2 regions of the Pseudoalteromonas sp. 4NS20-0020 genome follow, and region 2 is predicted to be linked to the other one. Evidence: predicted binding sites of a transcription regulator. Region 2 holds the regulator's gene; the other holds the start of a gene.
What was found. Region 2 encodes NrdR, which represses ribonucleotide reductase genes. Its sites were predicted from a motif close to AAACACNANATNTNGTGTTT; they were not measured.

Region 1 (10,603 bases), on a different contig from region 2:
GTTATCGAGTGCACGTACTGCTAGCTCCGCAAGCTCTTCTAGTTCATCTAGAGACTCAAGCGCACCTAGGTTGAAAGCAGACAATGTACATAATGCAATTTCGCCTTCTTCGTCGTTAACGTTGTTAAGTGGTTTAGTCGGTAATGCAATTTCTAAACACAAGTTAGACTGACGAATTGGCGCAACTTTCGCTATAAACGGGCTATGTGTATTACAGTGATCTACATTCTGTAAGTATATGCGGCCAGTACTTGCACGCTCTTGTGCAAACACAGAGAACAATTCAATGGCTTTAATACGCTTTTTACGAATTGACTCGTCTTGTTCGTATTTAACATATAATGCATCAAATTCGTCTTGATCTTCAAAAAACGCATCGTAAAGACCTGGCACATCTGATGGGCTAAATAACGTGATGTAATCGTCTTTAATCAAACGAGAATACATTAACTTATTAAACTGTACGCCGTAATCTAAATGACGAACACGGTTGTCATCAACACCCCGGTTATTTTTAAGAACTAAAAGGTTCTCTACTTCTAAATGCCATAGCGGGTAGAATAGGGTTGCTGCGCCGCCGCGAACACCACCTTGCGAACAACTCTTAACAGCTGTTTGAAAGTGCTTGTAAAAAGGGATACAACCTGTGTGGTATGCTTCGCCATTACGGATATGGCTTCCTAATGCACGGATACGACCAGCATTAATACCGATACCAGCACGCTGAGAAACATATTTTACAATAGCTGACGATGTAGCATTGATTGAATCAAGGCTGTCGCCACACTCAATAAGTACGCAAGAGCTAAATTGACGAGTAGGCGTACGTACACCAGCCATGATTGGCGTAGGCAATGAAATTTTAAATAACGATACCGCGTCGTAAAAACGTTTTATGTATGAAACTCGTGTTTCTCGTGGGTAATCTGCAAATAAGCTTGCAGCCACTAAAATATATAAAAACTGTGCGCTTTCATAAATTTCACCCGTTACACGGTTTTGAACTAGGTATTTACCTTCTAATTGCTTAACTGCAGCGTAACTAAAATTAAGATCGCGTGAGTGATCAAGGTATTCGTCTAATTCGTCAAATTCTTGCTCTGTGTAATCAGCAAGTAAGTGAGCATCGTAACGTTTATCACTCACCATTTTTGTTACATGGTCAAATAAACGCGGTGGCTCAAATTGACCGTATGCTTTTTTACGTAAGTGGAATACAGCTAAACGTGCAGCAAGATACTGGTAATCAGGTGATTCTTTAGAAATCTGATCGGCAGCCGCTTTGATAATCGTTTCGTGAATATCTTTTGTACGAATACCATCATAAAATTGAATATGTGACTTTAATTCAACCTGTGAAACCGAAACGTTATTTAAACCTTCGGCGGCCCATTCTATAACGCGATGGATCTTATCAAGATCAAGAGGCTCTTTGCGCCCGTCACGTTTGCTTACAGATAACTGTTGGTTCATAGCTTTGCCTGTATTCCTTGGGGATAATGTATTTTTGACCAATGTTGTACGTCTCAAAAAGAGAAGTAGTGCTCATTTTTTATAAGTTTTACCCAATGAGGTAAATTTAATTGAATAACATTTGGCCACAATATCTGGTGTTGTTCAATTTAGAGATCACAAGATAGTGTGGTCTGAGTTGATTTGCAAGGGGCATAATTGCCCCTATTTGTGGATAACGTTGGGATAACGTATTTGTGTTAGTAGGCATTAACCTTTGATCATTCATTGAAGTTGAAATTTTTAAAAATCAACTCAGGATCGACTAAATTTACACATTTTGAAAATAAATTTCGGCTGCTTTTTTTATCATCAAGCTTTGCGTAAAAACTAACACAATCACAATATATAGTGTTTATATCTAAAATGGGCACTATATATGGTTAAATGCGTCAATAGGGCTACGCCAGTTAAAATCAGCTTTCCAAGTAAGTGCTTCTGCATCGCTTGGAATGTACCCCCACAGAGCAGTAGCTGTAGGCATACCTGCTGCTTTACCAGCTTGAATGTCTCGCTCGGCATCACCTATGTATAAACAGCGAGCTGGTATTACGTCCATTAGTTTTGCGCAATGAAGTAAAGGTAGAGGAGAGGGTTTGGCTTCTTCAAGCGTATCACCGCTAATAACAACTGCCGCATTTTTTAAAGCGGGGATCGCAGCGACAAGCGGCTCAGTTAAAAAGCCAGGCTTGTTTGTCATGATCCCCCATTTGATCTTTTTGTGATCAAGTGAGATCAGTAGTGGTTCAATACCGGCAAAGCATTGGGTGTATTTCGCAATGTTTTGGGCATAGCTATCGACCAATTGTTTTATCAACTGTGCTTGTGCAAGAGAGGGCCACAACTCTTTAAAACCCGCTTCCAATAAAGCTGCCGCACCATTGGAAGCCGCTGGGCGATATATTTCGCTTGTTACTTCGGCAATTTTATTTGCTCTTAGTACACTATTAAGTGCAGCGCCTAAATCGTCAGCTGTGTCGAGTAAGGTGCCGTCTAAATCAAACAAAAACGCATCATATTGATAAAGTTCTAATGATGAACCTGCGCTCTTCATTACACCAACTTCTCAAAATGAAGGATATAATTAACACTAACATCATTATTAAGTGTGTATTGTTTAGAGAAGGGGTTATACGAAAGTCCTGAGCTTGCACGTACTTTTAAGCCCGCTTGCTCGGCCCACGCAATTAGCTGCGCCGGTTTAATAAACTTTTTGTGATCGTGAGTTCCCTCTGGAACCATTTTTAATAGTTTTTCAGCACCTACAATTGCGTACAAGTAGGCTTTCGGTGTTTTATTGAGAGTAGAGAAAAAAACATCAGCGCCAGGTTTTGCAAGTTTGGCAACGGCGTGAATAATTGAAGCAGGGTCTGGAACGTGTTCGAGCATTTCCATACAGGTAACAACGTCAAATCGTTCAGGGTGTTCTTCAGCAAACTGTTCTGCGGGTATTTTTATGTAATCTACATTAACACCCGTTTCTAGGCTGTGTAATTTAGCGACAGTCAAAGGCTCTTGTCCCATATCAATACCTGTTACCTTTGCCCCCATACGTGCCATACTTTCGCTTAAAATACCCCCACCACAGCCAACATCGAGTGTTTCTTTATCAAATAAACCTTGCGTTTTATTTGCAATAAAATCTAGGCGTAACGGATTAATTTCGTGAAGAGGTTTAAACTCACCCTCTAAATCCCACCAACGCTCTGCGATGGCTTCAAACTTTGCTATTTCTGCGTGATCTACATTTTGATGTTCGGTCATAAAATACTTCCTCGTCAATCTGAGGCCATTATATAGGCCTAAATTGATAAATCGCAAAGTTTTGCGCCTGTAAATTAAAATTAATTGTGATAGCATGTCTGTTAGTAATAATAACAATACTCTTTAAAACCTAATACTGGGTTATCAAGAGCTGCTACTGAAGGAATGTGATATCAAATGACTGATCTCGCCAATGAAATTCTGCCAGTCAATATTGAAGACGAGTTAAAAAACTCCTACTTAGATTACGCAATGAGTGTAATTGTAGGACGTGCATTACCAGACGTACGTGATGGCTTAAAGCCAGTTCACCGCCGCGTTTTGTTTGCAATGAACGAGCTTAGTAATGATTGGAACAAGCCTTACAAAAAGTCGGCACGTGTTGTCGGTGATGTAATCGGTAAATACCACCCACACGGCGATAGCGCAGTTTATGACACGATAGTTCGTATGGCACAGCCATTCTCACTTCGTTATATGCTTGTAGACGGCCAGGGTAACTTTGGTTCTGTTGATGGTGATTCAGCTGCTGCAATGCGTTACACCGAAGTACGTATGGCTAAAATGTCTCATGAGTTATTAGCGGATCTTGAGAAAGAAACGGTTGATTTCGTTCCTAACTACGATGGCACAGAGCAAATTCCTGACGTTTTACCAACGAAGGTACCTAATTTACTTGTAAATGGTTCTTCTGGTATTGCCGTAGGTATGGCGACAAACATCCCACCACATAACTTAACTGAAGTTATCAATGGTTGTTTAGCATTAATTGTTAATCCAGATTTAACCATAACTGAGTTAATGGATTACATTCCTGGCCCAGATTTCCCTACAGCCGCAATCATTAACGGTAAAAAAGGGATTGAACAAGCGTATCAAACGGGTCGTGGCAAAGTGTACATGCGTGCACGTGCTGACATCGAAACAGACGAAAAAACGGGTCGTGAAACAATTATTGTTCATGAAATCCCTTATCAAGTTAACAAAGCACGCTTAATTGAAAAAATAGCGGAGCTTGTTAAAGATAAAAAAATTGAAGGCATTAGTGCACTACGTGATGAATCAGATAAAGACGGTATGCGTATCGTTATTGAGATAAAGCGTGGTGACGTAGGTGAAGTGATTCTAAACAACCTATATGCACAAACACAGTTACAAACAGTGTTTGGTATGAACATGGTTGCACTCATCAATAACCAGCCTAAGTGTTTTAATTTAAAAGAAATGCTTGAAGAGTTTATTATTCACCGTCGTGAAGTAGTAACTCGTCGTACAGTATTTGATTTACGTAAAGCGCGCGACCGTGCACACATGCTAGAAGGTCTAGCAATTGCACTTGCCAACATTGACCCAATTATTGAACTTATTCGTAAGTCTCCAACACCAGCAGAAGCAAAAATAGCGTTAACTGCACGTTCGTGGGAATTAGGTAATGTTAAAGCAATGCTTGAAAAAGCAGGTGAGGCTAACGTTGCTCGCCCAGATTGGTTAGCTGATGATTTAGGTATACGCGACGGCCAATACTTTATTTCTGAGCAACAAGCTCAAGCGATTCTTGACTTACGATTACACAAGCTAACAGGTCTTGAGCACGAAAAAATCTTAAGTGAATACCAAACACTGCTTGATTTAATTGCTGAACTGTTACACATACTGGCAAGCCCAGAGCGCTTAATGGAAGTAATTCGTGACGAGTTAGTTGAAATTAAGGCGCAATATGGCGATGAGCGCCGCACTGAAATCAACGCAGCCGCGCATGATATCAGCCTTGAAGACCTAATAACTGAAGAAAACGTAGTTGTTACGCTTTCTCACGAAGGTTATGTTAAGTATCAGGCGTTATCTGATTACGAAGCGCAGCGTCGTGGTGGTAAAGGTAAATCTGCAACAAAAATGAAAGACGAAGATTTTATTGAACGTCTTTTAGTTGCAAACACGCATGATACTATTTTATGTTTCTCTACAGCAGGGCGTTTATATTGGCTGAAAGTATATCAATTACCACTAGCAAGCCGTGCAGCACGCGGTAAGCCAATTGTAAACTTATTACCTTTAGAAGCTGACGAACGTATTACCGCTATACTGCCAGTACGTGAGTACGAAGAAGATAAATACATCTTTATGGCAACAGCATTTGGTACAGTGAAGAAAACACCTTTAACAGCCTACAGCCGTCAACGTGCTAGCGGTATTATTGCCGTTAACCTAAATGAGGGTGATAGCTTAATTGGTGTTGATATTACTGACGGTACCAACGAAATAATGTTGTTTACCGATGCGGGTAAGGTTGTTCGCTTTAAAGAAGCTGAAGAATCTGCTGTTGTTGACGAAAATGGAAACCCAGTATTAGACGAAGAAGGTAACCCAGAAATTCGTTTCAAGGGTGTTCGTCCAATGGGCAGAACGGCAACGGGTGTACGCGGTATTAAAATGACCGACGAGCAACGTGTTGTATCGCTCATCGTGCCAAAAACTGATGGCGCAATATTGACTGTAACTGAAAATGGTTATGGTAAACGAACTCAACTTGAAGATTACCCATCTAAGAGTCGTGCAACACAAGGTGTTGTATCAATTAAGGTGAGTGAGCGTAATGGTGCTGTAGTAGGTGCTGTTCAAGTTGATGACAACGACGAAATAATGCTTATTTCAAATCGCGGAACGTTAGTGCGTACTCGTGTGAACGAAGTTTCAACAGTTGGTCGTAACACACAAGGTGTTATTTTGATCAGAACTATTGACGAAGAGCAAGTAGTTGGTTTACAACGTATAGAAGAAATTGAAGTTACAGAAAGTGACTTAATCAATACTGAAGACGTTGAAACAGTTGATACAGTTATAGATGAAGTCGTGGATGATAATCCTCCTTCAGAATAATTGAGATTGAAAAAGCGGCCTTGGCCGCTTTTTTTAATGTTGTTGAAAAAAATTAATACAGCGTGGATTTAATATTTTCATGTTGAGTGTCTAAATTACTGGAATGAGGCAAAGGTAATGAGTAAATATAATTTTTGTGCAGGGCCGGCTATGCTTCCGCAAGCGGTAATGCAAAAAGCACAAAAAGAATTCTTAGATTGGCAAGACATGGGCGTTTCTGTAATGGAAATTAGCCACCGTAGTAAAGAATTTTTGGCATTAACTGCAAAATGTGAAGCAAGCTTAAGACGCTTAATGAATATTAGTGATGAATTTGAAGTTTTATTTATGCATGGTGGTGGTCGCGGTCAGTTTAGTGCAGTGCCCCTCAATCTTCATCAAGCAGATAAAAAAGCTATCTACTGCGAAAATGGTGTGTGGTCTAAAAGCGCGACAGACGAAGCTAACAAGTTTACTTCAACAACCAGTGTTGATGTACGTAACGATGCAGATGGAAAATTCTCAATTAAAAATGTAGCTGATTGGGTTTTACCTGCAGATGCCTCATATATTCATTATTGTCCGAACGAAACCGTAGATGGCTTAGAAATTTTTGAGGTGCCAAGTCATCCAACGGCACCAATTGTTGCTGATATGTCGTCAACGATTTTATCGCGCGAAATTGATGTAGATAAATTTGATTTAATTTACGCTGGTGCGCAAAAAAATATCGGTCCATCAGGTATCGCTATCGTTATTGTGCGCAAAACATTACTTGATCGTGAAGGTTTAGCTAAGCCTGGTATTTTAGATTATGCACTCGAAGCGAAGCAGGGCAGTATGTTTAATACACCACCCACATTTGCATGGTACTTAGCTGCAGAAGTGTTTGAATGGTTAGAAGCACAAGGTGGTGTAAAAGCAATGGAAGCTCAGAATATCGCTAAGGCTGAACTTCTTTATAATTTTATTGATGAGTCTCCTTTTTATTCAAATAAAGTAGCCAAGCATTGCCGCTCACGTATGAACGTCCCATTTTGGCTTAATGACGAAAGCTTAAATGAAAAGTTTGTATCACAATCTAAAGAAGCTGGTTTATTAGCGCTTGAAGGGCACAGAATAGTAGGCGGTATGCGCGCAAGTATTTATAACGCAATGCCACTTGAAGGCGTGCAAGCGCTTGTTGATTTCATGGCAGCTTTTGCGAAGGAGAATAGCTAATGGAGCAACTTCGTTTAGAACCGATATCGCGTGTTAACGGCTCTGTGACATTGCCTGGATCAAAAAGTTTATCTAATCGTATTTTACTGCTGGCTGCTCTGGCTAGCGGAACAACCGTTGTAGAGAACTTACTCGATAGTGATGATATTCGTCACATGTTGGGAGCATTAGAGCTTTTAGGTGTAACAGTAACACTTAATGAAGACCGAACAGTTGCAACTGTTCATGGTGTTGGTGGTGAGTTCAAAAAACCTAATGAACCTTTATTTTTAGGTAATGCGGGTACAGCATATCGTCCGTTAACAGCTGTTTTAGCTGCTGTTAAAGGTGAATATGAGTTAGTCGGTGAGCCACGCATGGAAGAGCGCCCAATAGGGCACTTAGTTGATGCGCTTCAAGCCCTTGGTGGTGATATTACCTATACAAAGCACAAAGACTACCCACCGCTTAAAATTGTTGGTGGGCAAATTAATGGTGGCGAAGTTGAAATTGATGGCAGTATCTCAAGTCAATTTTTAACCGCTTTATTAATGGCAGCTCCATTATTCAGTGGTGATACGCAAATTACAATTAAAGGCACATTGGTGTCTAAGCCTTATATTGATATTACTTTAGGGGTTATGGCGCGTTTTGGTATTACCGTTGAACATTCAGACTATTCACTATTTAAAGTAAAAGGTGGCCAACAGTATAAATCACCTGAACGCATAATGGTTGAAGGTGACGCATCATCGGCTTCTTATTTTGTTGCAGCCGCAGCCATTGCTGGTGGCGAGATTGAAATTAAAGGTGTGGGTGCTAAATCGGTTCAGGGTGATATTGGCTTTGCGAAGGTGATGGAACAAGTCGGTGCACAAATCGATTGGTACGATGAACGTTTAGTTGTGAGGAAAGGCGAGTTAAAAGGGGTCGACATAGACGCCAATGCCATTCCAGATGCTGCAATGACGTTGGCTACCGTTGCTTTATTTGCTAAAGGTCCCACAGCTATTCGTAATATTTATAATTGGCGTGTAAAAGAAACAGACCGTCTTTACGCTATGAGTACAGAACTTCGTAAAGTAGGTGCAAAAGTGGTTGAGGGGGAGGATTTTATTGAAATAACTCCGCCATTAACATTTAACGATGTCGCTATTGATACTTACGATGATCACCGGATTGCTATGTGTTTTGCCATGGTTGCAGTGGGCGGAAAGCCTATAACAATCAATGACCCTAAGTGTACCTATAAAACATTTCCTACGTTTTTCAATGTATTAGCATCAGTGAGTGAATAGGCTTTTTATAACTATTTATAAAAAGTTACACACTAATAGCAGATATATTTTAATAACTGACGTATAATGTCGCGGTTTATTTAGGTGTGCATTGCAGGAGGTTTAAATGCAGGCGTTATTAATGCCCGTGATCACCGTTGATGGCCCAAGTGGTTCTGGTAAGGGAACTGTTTGTCGTTTGTTAGCCGATAAGTTGGGTTGGGATGTATTGGATAGTGGTGCAATTTACCGCGTTTTATCCCTTGCAGCACTTCATCACCAAATCGCATTAGATAACGAAGAGGCACTTGTACCACTGGCTGCAAATTTAGACGTGCAGTTTTTGGTAGATAGCCAAACTAATGCTGGAAAAGTTATTCTAGAGGGAGAGGATGTAACCACGACTATTCGTAATGAAGAAGTGGGTGCAGCTGCATCAAAAGTAGCAGCTCTTCCTCGTGTTCGTGAAGCGCTATTAAGGCGTCAACGCGCTTTTAGAACCGAAAATGGTTTAATAGCAGACGGCCGTGATATGGGTACTGTTGTATTCCCAGATGCGCCATTAAAAATCTATTTGACAGCGAGCGCACAAGAGCGTGCTCGTAGACGCTTTGTTGAGTTGAATGAGCGTGGGCTTGATGTTACACTAGGTGGTCTATTAGAAGACATTCAAGCTCGTGATGACCGTGATATGAATCGCGCCGTCGCACCGCTTGTGCCTGCAGAAGATGCAATTGAACTCGATACTAGCGAGCTAAATGCACAGCAAGTGTTTGATAAAGTTATTACTTTATTAGATGCAGCTATCTCTGAAGGTAAACTTCCTAAACGAAGTTAAACACATTTTATGCACCAGCAGGATGCCAGTGCTATTTTAACAACCCCATGCAGCATGGTTGCTTATTGGTATTAATATATGAGACGTATATTCGTATGTCAGAAAATTTTGCGCAGTTATTTGAAGAAAGCTTAAAGGGTTTTGAAGCAGAGCAAGGCTCTATTGTTAAAGGTACAGTAATCTCAATCGAGAACAACATTGTACTTGTAGATGCTGGTCTTAAATCAGAAAGTGCTATCCCTGCAGAGCAGTTCAAAAATGCTGCTGGTGAACTAGAAGTTGCTGTTGGCGACGAAGTAGATGTTGCACTAGATGCAATCGAAGACGGTTTCGGTGAAACTATCCTTTCTCGTGAGAAAGCGAAGCGTCACGAAGCGTGGATCCGTCTTGAGAAAGCATGTGAAGAGCAAGAGACTGTTACTGGTGTTATCAACGGTAAAGTTAAAGGCGGTTTCACTGTTGAAGTTGATTCAATCCGTGCTTTCCTACCTGGTTCACTTGTTGATGTTCGTCCAGTACGTGACACAACTCACCTTGAAGGCAAAGAGCTTGAATTTAAAGTAATCAAGCTTGATCAAAAACGTAATAACGTTGTTGTTTCACGTCGTGCAGTTATCGAATCAGAAAACTCACAAGAACGTGAAGAGCTTCTTGCTAACCTTGTTGAAGGTCAAGAAGTTAAAGGTATCGTTAAGAACCTTACTGACTACGGTGCGTTCGTTGACCTTGGTGGTGTTGATGGTCTACTACACATTACTGATATGGCGTGGAAGCGTGTTAAGCACCCTTCAGAAATCGTTAATGTTGGTGACGAAATCGCAGTTAAAGTTCTTAAATTCGACAAAGATAAGACTCGTGTATCTCTTGGCCTTAAACAGCTTGGTGAAGATCCATGGGCAGCTATCGCTGGTCGTTACCCAGAAGGTTCTAAACTTTCTGGTCGTGTAACTAACCTTACTGATTACGGTTGCTTCGTAGAAATCGAAGAAGGCGTTGAAGGTCTAGTACACGTTTCTGAAATGGATTGGACTAACAAGAACATCCACCCTTCAAAAGTTGTTTCACTAGGTGACACAGTTGAAGTTATGGTTCTTGAAATCGACGAAGAACGTCGTCGTATTTCTCTAGGTCTTAAGCAATGTATTGCTAATCCTTG
Region 2 (10,603 bases):
AATAAACCAAACATTGATGTGGTTATTCTTTATCCCAAAGGAAAAATTTCACTTGCTCAGCAAAAACTATTTACTACCTTAGGTGACAATATTCATTGTTACGCGGTTGATGGCAGTTTTGACGATTGCCAAGAACTTGTAAAAAAGTCGTTTTTAGATGGAGAAGTTAAATCTACACTTGGTTTAAATTCAGCAAATTCAATAAACATAAGCCGCTTAGTCGCTCAGGTGTGTTATTACTTCGAAGCGATTGCACAACTGCCAAAAGAAAAGCGTGCAACAGCGCATATTTCTGTACCAAGTGGTAACTTTGGTAATGTATGCGCTGCAATGATTGGCGCTGTAATAGGGTTGCCAGTTGGAAAGTTAAGTGCAACAACAAACCAAAACGACACCGTTCCTCGTTTTATACTTGATAAAAATTGGTTGCCTAATGCAACGCTTGAATCGCTTTCAAATGCGATGGACGTGAGTAAGCCAAATAACTGGCCACGTGTGCAAACTATGTTGGACAACAACTGGTTTAGTTACGACAACTTTTACTCAATTAGTGTTGACGAAGAAAACACTCAAACGGTGATGAAAAATATTCATCAAACAGGGTATGTTGCAGAGCCACATACAGCAATTGCCTACCAAGGTTTAGTCAATAACCGAGCTCCGGGTGCTGCGGGCATCTTTTTAGCAACTGCACATCCAGCTAAGTTTAAAGAAAGTGTAGAAGGTATACTAAATATTGAACTTGATATGCCAAAGCCATTGAGCGACGCATTGGCTAAACCATGTCTTGCAAGCGACATAAACGCCGATTACGACGCTTTGCGTACAGAAATACTGGCTAAGTTAGCTTAAATATTAAGTAAACACGAAAGCGGCTATGGCCGCTTTTTTGCACATTTTAAACCGTGAAATAGCTTTTTTAATTAACTAATTAAATGTAATAAATAAAAAACATTTAAAATAATTATGTAAGTTATTTAAAAATATCATCTTAAAAAGGGTGTGAAATAGTTTCAATCCCTGATTAAATATCCTCAACTTAAGAACGTAGGCAAAGTGCGGTTTTAAGCGTACAATATAGCCTCTAAAAAATACCATACACGTTGCCCAGGAGCCCCCAATGTTAGAACGTAGCATGAATATTTCGGACTTTGATCCAGAGTTATTTGACGCGATGAGTAAAGAAACATCACGTCAAGAAGAGCACATTGAGTTAATTGCATCTGAAAACTACTGTAGCCCACGCGTACTTGAAGCACAGGGTTCTCAACTTACTAACAAATATGCGGAAGGTTATCCTGGCAAGCGTTACTACGGTGGCTGTGAGCACGTAGACGTGGTTGAGCAATTAGCTATTGACCGCGCAAACGAATTGTTTGGTACTGACTACGCAAACGTTCAGCCGCATGCAGGTTCGCAAGCCAATGCCGCTGTTTTCCAAGCCTTATTAAGCCCGCTTGATACAGTACTTGGCATGAGCCTAGCACACGGTGGCCATTTAACTCATGGTTCACACGTAAACTTTTCAGGTAAAACATATAACGCGATTCAGTATGGCCTAAACGAAGAGACTGGCGAAATTGATTACGCACAAGTTGAAGCGTTAGCACTAGAGCACAAGCCAAAAATGATTATCGCAGGTTTTTCTGCTTATTCAGGTATTGTTGATTGGGCTAAGTTTCGCGAAATTGCAGACAAAGTAGATGCTTACTTGTTTGTTGATATGGCGCATGTTGCAGGTTTAATTGCTGCGGGTGTTTACCCAAGCCCAGTACCATTTGCACATGTTGTTACTACAACAACGCATAAAACATTAGCAGGCCCTCGTGGCGGTTTAATTATTTCTGCATGTGGCGACGAAGCAATTTACAAAAAGCTTAACAGTGCTGTATTCCCTGGTGGCCAAGGTGGTCCTTTATGTCATGTTATTGCTGCAAAAGCAGTGGCATTCAAAGAAGCTTTACAACCAGAGTTTAAAGAATACCAAACACAAGTTGTTAAAAATGCGCAAGCAATGGTTAGCGTATTACAAGAGCGTGGCTACAAAGTTGTTTCTGGTAAAACAGACAATCACTTGTTTTTACTTGATTTAATCGATAAAGATATTACGGGTAAAGATGCTGATGCAGCATTAGGTAATGCGAACATTACGGTTAACAAAAACTCAGTTCCTAATGATCCGCGTTCTCCATTTGTAACGTCTGGCTTACGCATTGGTTCTCCTGCAATCACGCGCCGTGGTTTCAAAGAGGCTGAATCTAAAGAGCTTGCTGGCTGGATTTGTGATGTACTAGACAACATTGCTGATGAGTCTGTTCAAGCACAAGTAAAAGAAAAAGTGAAAGCAATTTGTGCAAAACTACCTGTTTACGCTTAATAAAGTAAAACGGTAATTTAGATCACATAAGCAATCATGCTATTATAAAAGCCGCTTTTTAGCGGCTTTTTTGTTTTTAAAACGGATACCTTTAGTTATGCATTGCCCATTTTGTACAGCAAAAGACACCAAAGTTATAGATTCCCGCCTTGTTGGCGGTGGCCATCAAGTTCGCCGACGTCGTGAATGTAATGATTGCCATGAACGTTTCACCACGTTTGAAGGGGCGGAGCTGGTTATGCCGCGTGTTGTAAAACAAGACGGCAGTCGCGAACCATTTAATGAAGATAAGTTACTAAATGGTTTAAATCGTGCGCTTGAGAAGCGTCCCGTCAGTACAGAACAAGTTGATGAAGTAGTCAATATAATAAAGTCGCAATTACGCGCAACGGGTGAGCGAGAAATTTCAAGCCATTTGGTGGGTGAATGTATTATGGAAGCGCTTAAAAAGTTAGATAAAGTCGCTTATGTAAGGTTTGCGTCAGTATATCGCTCGTTTGAGGATATACGAGAGTTTGGCGAAGAAATTGCCCGTTTAGGGGAATAAGCATGAGCAGCCAATCAGCATTTACTGAGCACGATAAACTATATATGGCGCGTGCTATTGAGCTTGCTAAAAAAGGTCGGTTTACCACAACGCCTAATCCTAATGTTGGCTGTGTACTTGTAAAAGATAATCAAATAATTGGTGAAGGGTTTCATCAGTTAGCAGGGCAAGGACATGCAGAGGTAAATGCACTTGCTGTAGCCGGCGAAAAAGCACAGGGTGCAACTGCCTATGTAACACTTGAACCTTGTAGCCATTACGGGCGCACGCCCCCCTGTGCTGAAGGACTTAAGGCTGCTGGTATTAAAAAGGTGATTGCAGCCATGGTTGATACCAACCCGCAAGTGGCAGGTAAAGGCCTTAAAATATTGAGTGACGCCGGAATAGAAGTTGCTCATGGGTTGCTTGAACAAGAGGCGCGCGCATTAAACTTTGGCTTTTTTAAGCGTATGGAGCAGGGGCTTCCTTACGTAACTTGTAAATTAGCAGCCAGTATAGACGGTAAAACAGCGCTAAAAAACGGAAAAAGTAAGTGGATCACAGGCCCTGCTGCACGAAAAGATGTGCAGCTATACCGCGCTCAAAGCTGTGCCATTTTAACGGGGGCCGATACGGTTCTTGTTGATAATGCAAAACTCAATGTTCGACCAAGTGAATTACCGTATTCATTACCAACCAACTTACCGCTACGTCAGGCGGTGCGTGTTATAATAGACTCGCAAAACAGATTAACACCTGACCTTGCGCTATTTAAAATAGCGCACCCGATAATTATATTTACTACCAAGGTTGATAATTCAATGCAGTGGCCGCATTTTGTTAAGCACATAGCGGTGCGCGAGCAACAGGGTAAGGTTGATTTAACCGATGTATTACAAACACTAGCAAAGCATCAGTTTAATAATATATGGCTGGAAGCTGGGGCAACCCTTGCGGGGAAAATGACCGAGCTTGATTTAATTGACGAGTATGTTTTTTATATCGCACCAAAACTGATGGGTTATGATGCTAAAAGTTTAGTAAACTTCCCTGAATTGACGAGTATGCAAGATACTATCGATTTATCTTTTAATGAGTGTGTTCGTATTGGTGACGATTTACGTATCAACGCGTTAAAAACGCACGCATTAAAATCATTTAACAAAGAAGAGTAGCGCTATGTTTACTGGGATAATAGAAGCCACAGGCAAAATTGCTTTATTACAAAAAAAACAAGGCGATTTAGCCATTCGTATTCAAAGCGCCGACCTTGATATGAGTGACGTAAAGCTGGGTGACAGTATTGCAACAAATGGCGTGTGTTTAACGGTAGTTGATAAACATGTTGATGGTTTTAGCGCTGATTTATCTAACGAAACAATTCATTTAACTGGTTTTGCACATTATTCAATAGGGCAAACAGTTAACCTTGAAAAAGCAATGCAACCGGTTTCGCGTTTAGGTGGACATTTAGTGTCTGGCCATGTTGATGGTATTGCAACAATAACGGCGATTACAGCTAATGCAAGAGCTACTGAATATTGGTTGACAACCGGTGAAAATTTAATGAAATACATACCGTACAAAGGGTCGGTATGTATTGATGGTATAAGCCTGACAGTTAACGCTGTTGAAGGTAATAAATTTAAATTAACAATTGTGCCGCACACCAGCGGTCAAACAACGATTGCCGACTTTAAAGTAGGCACTCAAGTTAATTTAGAAGTCGATCAAATTGCACGTTATTTAGAGCGTCTTATCAAAGGCGCAGAGCAGCCAACCGGCACAGATATATCAATAAGCTTACTCGCAAAAGCGGGCTTTATTAAATAACGAAACTGACAACTTACACGAGCGAATTTATGAATTTACACAGCGCACAAGAAATTATAGATGACATTAAAGCCGGTAAAATGGTTATTTTAATGGACGATGAAGACAGAGAAAATGAAGGTGATCTAATCATTGCTGCGGAACATATTAGCGCAGAAGCAATTAACTTTATGGCTACTCATGGCCGTGGTTTAATTTGTTTAACGATGACACAAGAGCGTTGTGAGCAACTAGACTTGCCTTTAATGGTTAAAAATAATGGCGCTGCGTTTTCAACTAACTTTACTATGTCGATAGAAGCATCAAAAGGCGTAACCACAGGTATATCAGCAGCAGATAGAGCACGCACGGTACAAGCAGCTATCGCTAAAGGTGCTGTTCCTAGCGATATTGTACAGCCGGGTCATATTTTTCCGATTATGGCACAGCCAGGTGGTGTATTAACACGTGCAGGTCATACAGAAGCTGGTTGTGATTTAGCGCGTTTAGCAGGGCTTGAAGCGTCTTCTGTTATTGTTGAAATTTTAAACGCTGATGGCACCATGGCACGCCGCCCTGATTTAGAAGTTTTTGCTAAAGAGCACGACATTAAAATTGGCACAATTGCTGATTTAATTGAATACCGCAATTTAAACGAAACCACAATCGAAAAAGTGGCTAAGTGTAAACTGCCAACAGAGCATGGTGAATTTGACTTAGTCACTTACAAAGACACTATTGACGGTCAGTTACACTACGTACTACTCAAGGGTGAAATTAAAGCGCAAGAACCAACCTTGGTGCGTGTGCATTTACAAAGTACATTTAACGATATTTTACTTTCTGATAGAAGCGCAGACAGAAGCTGGGGCTTATCGGATGCAATGGCATACATAGCTAAAAATGACGGTGTGCTAGTCATTTTAGGTAAACAAGAAAGTACTGAAGAGCTTGAAGCAACAGTTAAAGCATTTGCTGCTGCAGACGCTGGTGAAAATGTTACACCGCGTAAATTTCAAGGTACTTCTCGTACTGTTGGTGTAGGCTCACAAATTCTTGCAGATTTAGGAATTGAGCAAATGCGATTAATGAGTCGCCCTAAAAAATACCATGCACTTTCGGGCTTTCATTTAGAAGTTATTGATTACATTGAGCCACAATAGGCAAACGCTTAAACTAGGCTATTTTATTATTATTATGGTATGATGCGCAGCAATTTTTGCGCAATCGCAACCGCTTGAACTTATTTTTAGGGTTATCAAATGAAAATTATTGAAGGTAATAAGTACGCACCGGGCAAAAAATTTGCCATTGTCATTTCTCGTTTTAATGACTTTATTGGTAGCAGCCTACTTGAAGGTGCTGTTGATGAGCTAAAACGTACCGGTGGTGTATCTGATGACGACATTACTGTGATTTATGTACCGGGTGCAGTTGAATTACCTTTAGCGGCAAAACGCGTTGCGGCAAAAAAAGAGTATGATGCAATCATCGCTTTAGGCGTAGTGATCAGAGGTGGAACACCACACTTTGACCTAGTTGCTGGCGAGTCAAACAAAGGTCTTGCGCAAGTATCACTTGAGTATGATATACCGGTTGCATTTGGCGTATTAACCACTGAAAGCATTGAACAAGCTATTGAGCGCGCAGGTACCAAAATGGGTAACAAAGGCGGCGAAGCTGCTTTGGGTGCGCTTGAAATGGTTAATGTGTTAGATAAAATTTAAGTTTAAGGAATTTTTGTGAAACCAGCAGCAAGACGTAAAGCACGTATCTTAGCACTTCAAGCCGTTTATTCTTGGCAATTAAGCGGTAATGCAATTGCCGACATCGAGCAACAAATGTTGATCGAAAACGACGTTACTAAAATTGATGTTGAATACTTTAAAGATTTAGCCTCAGGTGTAGCTGTAAATTATAAGCTACTTGATGAATCAGTATCACCTCATTTAACGCGTCCATTTGATGACTTAGATATGGTTGAGCGAGCAATTTTACGTTTAAGCAGCTACGAACTTAAGTTCCGTGAAGATGTACCTTACAAAGTTGCTATCAACGAAGGTATTGAGCTTGCCAAAATATTTGGCGCAGAAGATAGTCATAAATTTGTAAACGGTGTACTTGATAAAGCTGTAAAGCATTTACGCAAGTAATAGTATTTTTCTCTGACTTTGCTTTCAGAGATTTACTTTATATAACCGTTAAAAGGAGAGCCGGCATAGGTCGGCTTTTTTGTGTATGAAGGAATTTGAATTAATTAACCGCTACTTTAAAGGTCGCGGTATTTCTCGTCGTGATGTTAACCTAGGTATAGGGGATGATTGCGCGCTTGTCACTGTTCCACAAAACTGCCAACTTGCAGTCACAACCGATACTTTGGTTGAAGGCGTGCACTTTTTTGAAGATATTTCTCCTCGCGCATTGGGGCATAGAGCGCTTGCTGTTAATTTAAGTGATTTAGCTGCAATGGGTGCTGAACCTACGTGGGTATCTGTTGCACTAACGTTACCGACAATAGATTCTCAGTGGATTGCAGAATTTACTGAAGGCATGCATGAAATTGCAGAATACTTTAATGTACAAATTATTGGTGGCGATACCACTCAAGGGCCACTCACCATTACTATTTGCGCTAAAGGTACTGTGCCGGAAGGTAAGGCACTACGCAGAAGTGGTGCAAAAGTAGGTGATTGGATTTATGTTACGGGTCCTTTAGGGGACGCGGGTCTTGCTATTGAAGCACGTAAGCAAGGTATTAATATAGATCCAACGCATTTAGAATACTTAAACAATCGATTTGACTACCCAACACCGCGTGTTGCTGCGGGTCAGGTCATCCGTGGGCTTGCAACGTCAGCTATTGACGTATCAGATGGATTACTTGCCGATTTAACACATATTCTTGAAATGTCGCAAGTAAATGCAGAGATTAATGTTGAGAGTATTCCTACATCAGAGGCAATGAAAGCAAGCTTAGATTTTAATAAGCAATTACCGTTTATTCTTAGCTACGGCGATGACTATGAATTAATTTTTACTGTTCCCGATAACAATAAAGGTATGCTTGATTTAAAGCTAAGCCAATATGGTGTGGATATTACCTGTATTGGGCAGATAAAAAGTGGTAACGGTAAGATTGAGCTTTTACAAAATGGTGAAATGTTTAACTTTGAGCAACAGGGTTTTGAGCATTTTACAAAGGAGCAGGTTTGAATAAAAACCGATTATTTAACTTAAAACGCCCACACCAGTTTTTTGGTTTAGGGTTTGGTACTGGCCTTGCACCAAAAGCGCCGGGTACATTTGGCACATTTGCAGCATTGCCATTTATATTTATAACAATGCATTATCCAATCTGGTTACAAATAGTATTTGCAGTTGTGATCAGTGTATTTGGTATTTGGGCATGCGGTAAAACAGCTGATGATCTGGGTGTGCATGACCATCCTGCTATTGTGTGGGATGAAGTCGCTGGCTACTACATCACCATGATAGGTGCAGCATTAAATTGGCAAACTTTATTAGTTGGCTTTTTACTTTTTCGCTTTTTTGATATTGCAAAACCAGGCCCGATTCGTATGTTAGACAAACGCGTACATGGTGGTTTTGGTATTATGGCGGATGACGTGTTAGCGGGTATTTTTTCATTGATTTGTTTGCAAGCATTAATAAAAGCAGGTTTACTACCCTTTTAGTGTTTATATTTGATTAGTTTAACTAGGTGGCAGCGTATGATGCGATTTTTACTGGTGTGTGTACTGATGTTGTGCGCAATGCCAAGTGGGGCTTCAATTACTGACTATGTTGTTAAACAATGGAATATTAAAGACGGCTTACCGTCACAATCATTAAAAAGCGTAGTGCAAGATCAGCAAGGCTACATTTGGCTAGGCACACAGTTTGGTTTGAGCCGCTTTGATGGCACTACGTTTACAAACTACAATACCCAAAATAGCGCTTTTTTACCAAGCAATGGCATTAATAAGCTTTTAATCGATTCGAATGGATTACTTTGGGTTGGTACTAGAAGTGGTTTAGTGGTTATTAATCCAGCGACCTTTGCAGCGCAGGCATTTAACATTAAAGGCCCTGTAAGGGATATTCTAGAAGACTCCAAAGGGGGCACTTGGATAGCCGCAAACGGGTTATATTACGTTGGTCGTGGTCAAGTTAACTTACGCGGTCAATCTAAAGCTATTTTACCAACGGCTAATGCAACCGTTATAACTCAAATAGTGGGTTCAGTGAGCCAAATGGCGCTTTCGCCAGAAGGTATTTGGCTTGTAAACGATCGTCACTTGTTACGCTTAACTAAAAACTCCTCCGATTTTGCCAAACTGCGTTTAGAGCTTACTGCTAAAATATCGTTACCCGAGCGTTTAGCTCAAACGATCGTTCATGATCTTGCATTTTTAAATGGGAATTTATATTTAGCTTCGGAGCTAGGCGCTTACTTTTTAGATTTAGACGACGAGTTAAGGCCCTTTCCATTACCCAACGCGAATAACTCTGCAGTGTATAAATTTATGAGTGACAGCGATGGTGGTTTATGGATTTCCACCTATGGGCGCTTGTTATTCAGAGATAAATCCAGCCAATGGCAATGGGTTGAACCGAGCCAGCTAGATCAAAGTATTTGGTTTGCTGATATTTTTAGAGATGATAAAAATAATATTTGGTTAGCAAGCTTCAGTGAAGGGTTGTGGCTTGCTCACGAAGGGCGAGTAGAAAGGCACGCTGCTGTTTCACAAATGACTGAAGCGGTTATGGCGCTGAGCCAAGCTCCAGATGGTAAATTATGGGTCGCTAATAAAAGTGGTGTTGGTTATTTTGACTTGAATAAAAGTTATATTAATTTAATTCCAAGTAGTCAGTATGGGCGTGCCTCAGTACACGATTTACAGTTTGATGGAGAGCGCGTATACATCGCCACAGGGCGAGGGTTGTTCGTATACGAAGACGATAAACTCTTTAGTGTGCCTGGGCGTGCACTGCGTGATAATCCCGTTTTTGCTATAAGTCGCTCTAGTAAAGGTGGGTTTTGGATTGGCACCGGCCGTGGGCTCTACAGGCTCAACTTTGCAGGTTTAACTCCCTTTGCTTATAACGCCTTTTTAGGCAGCAAATTTATAACTTATGTTTTAGACAAAGGAAACTTTGGTGTCATAGGTACCAGTAAAGGTGCGTATTACTTTACTGATCGCGGTATCGAAAAGGTCGGGGATCAAACTTCACTTGAAAGTGCTTATATTACAAGTGTTTTGCATATTGATGGCGTGGGTATTTTAATAGGCTCGCTTAATGATGGATTATTTTACCGAAGCACGCAGGGCCAATGGCGACAGCTTGATGCCGCAAATGGGTTACCGTATGGCTCTATATTTAGCTTAGAGTACGACGAAAAATTAAATAACGTGTGGGTGAGCACCATGAAAGGTGTTTACAGAATGCCAGCGGAGCAGTTCAAAACAAACATAGAAAGTTTAAAAGTAGAAGAGGTGATTTCGTCATTCGATCGCCAGCTTGATGGCAAAGCTAACCAGTGTTGTAGTGGTTTAGGCCATGATGCAGTTGTCAATATGGGCAGCTCAATGTGGTATCCGAGCCTACAAGGTGTTGTTGAGATACCTAAAAATGTAGAGCTATTTGGGGTGCTGTCGTTAAAACCAACTATTGAAACAATTACAACTCCTGAGCGTAATTTAACAACGGCTGCGCTAGGTAAAAAGCCGACTTTAGAAACTGACGAGCGAGACATAACACTAACCTATACGGCGATAGACTATTATGCGCCAAACAGTATTGAGTTTAGGTATCAGTTAAGTGGTTTGGACAATGATTGGCGTTATGCAAACACGCGCCGCGAGGCTATTTATACCAACTTACCA

Region 1: nrdA (class 1a ribonucleoside-diphosphate reductase subunit alpha) is a predicted target of NrdR. The motif match lies at 1,597-1,616, and genes of this name have one in related genera.

What each region holds. Positions count from the first base shown of each region.
Region 1 covers NZ_BAAJMI010000003.1:558,857-569,459, reverse strand. The annotation lists gene nrdA (class 1a ribonucleoside-diphosphate reductase subunit alpha) at 1-1,473, opposite strand, end outside; gene AC27JL_RS09780 (HAD-IA family hydrolase) at 1,886-2,566, opposite strand; gene ubiG (bifunctional 2-polyprenyl-6-hydroxyphenol methylase/3-demethylubiquinol 3-O-methyltransferase UbiG) at 2,566-3,276, opposite strand; gene gyrA (DNA topoisomerase (ATP-hydrolyzing) subunit A) at 3,454-6,153, shown strand; gene serC (3-phosphoserine/phosphohydroxythreonine transaminase) at 6,271-7,353, shown strand; gene aroA (3-phosphoshikimate 1-carboxyvinyltransferase) at 7,353-8,630, shown strand; gene cmk ((d)CMP kinase) at 8,737-9,447, shown strand; gene rpsA (30S ribosomal protein S1) at 9,543-10,603, shown strand, end outside.
Region 2 covers NZ_BAAJMI010000004.1:13,149-23,751, reverse strand. The annotation lists gene thrC (threonine synthase) at 1-852, shown strand, start outside; gene glyA (serine hydroxymethyltransferase) at 1,121-2,377, shown strand; gene nrdR (transcriptional regulator NrdR) at 2,475-2,924, shown strand; gene ribD (bifunctional diaminohydroxyphosphoribosylaminopyrimidine deaminase/5-amino-6-(5-phosphoribosylamino)uracil reductase RibD) at 2,927-4,078, shown strand; gene AC27JL_RS10615 (riboflavin synthase) at 4,083-4,736, shown strand; gene ribBA (bifunctional 3,4-dihydroxy-2-butanone-4-phosphate synthase/GTP cyclohydrolase II) at 4,766-5,878, shown strand; gene ribH (6,7-dimethyl-8-ribityllumazine synthase) at 5,978-6,442, shown strand; gene nusB (transcription antitermination factor NusB) at 6,458-6,868, shown strand; gene thiL (thiamine-phosphate kinase) at 6,954-7,928, shown strand; gene AC27JL_RS10590 (phosphatidylglycerophosphatase A family protein) at 7,925-8,410, shown strand; gene AC27JL_RS10585 (diguanylate cyclase domain-containing protein) at 8,447-10,603, shown strand, end outside.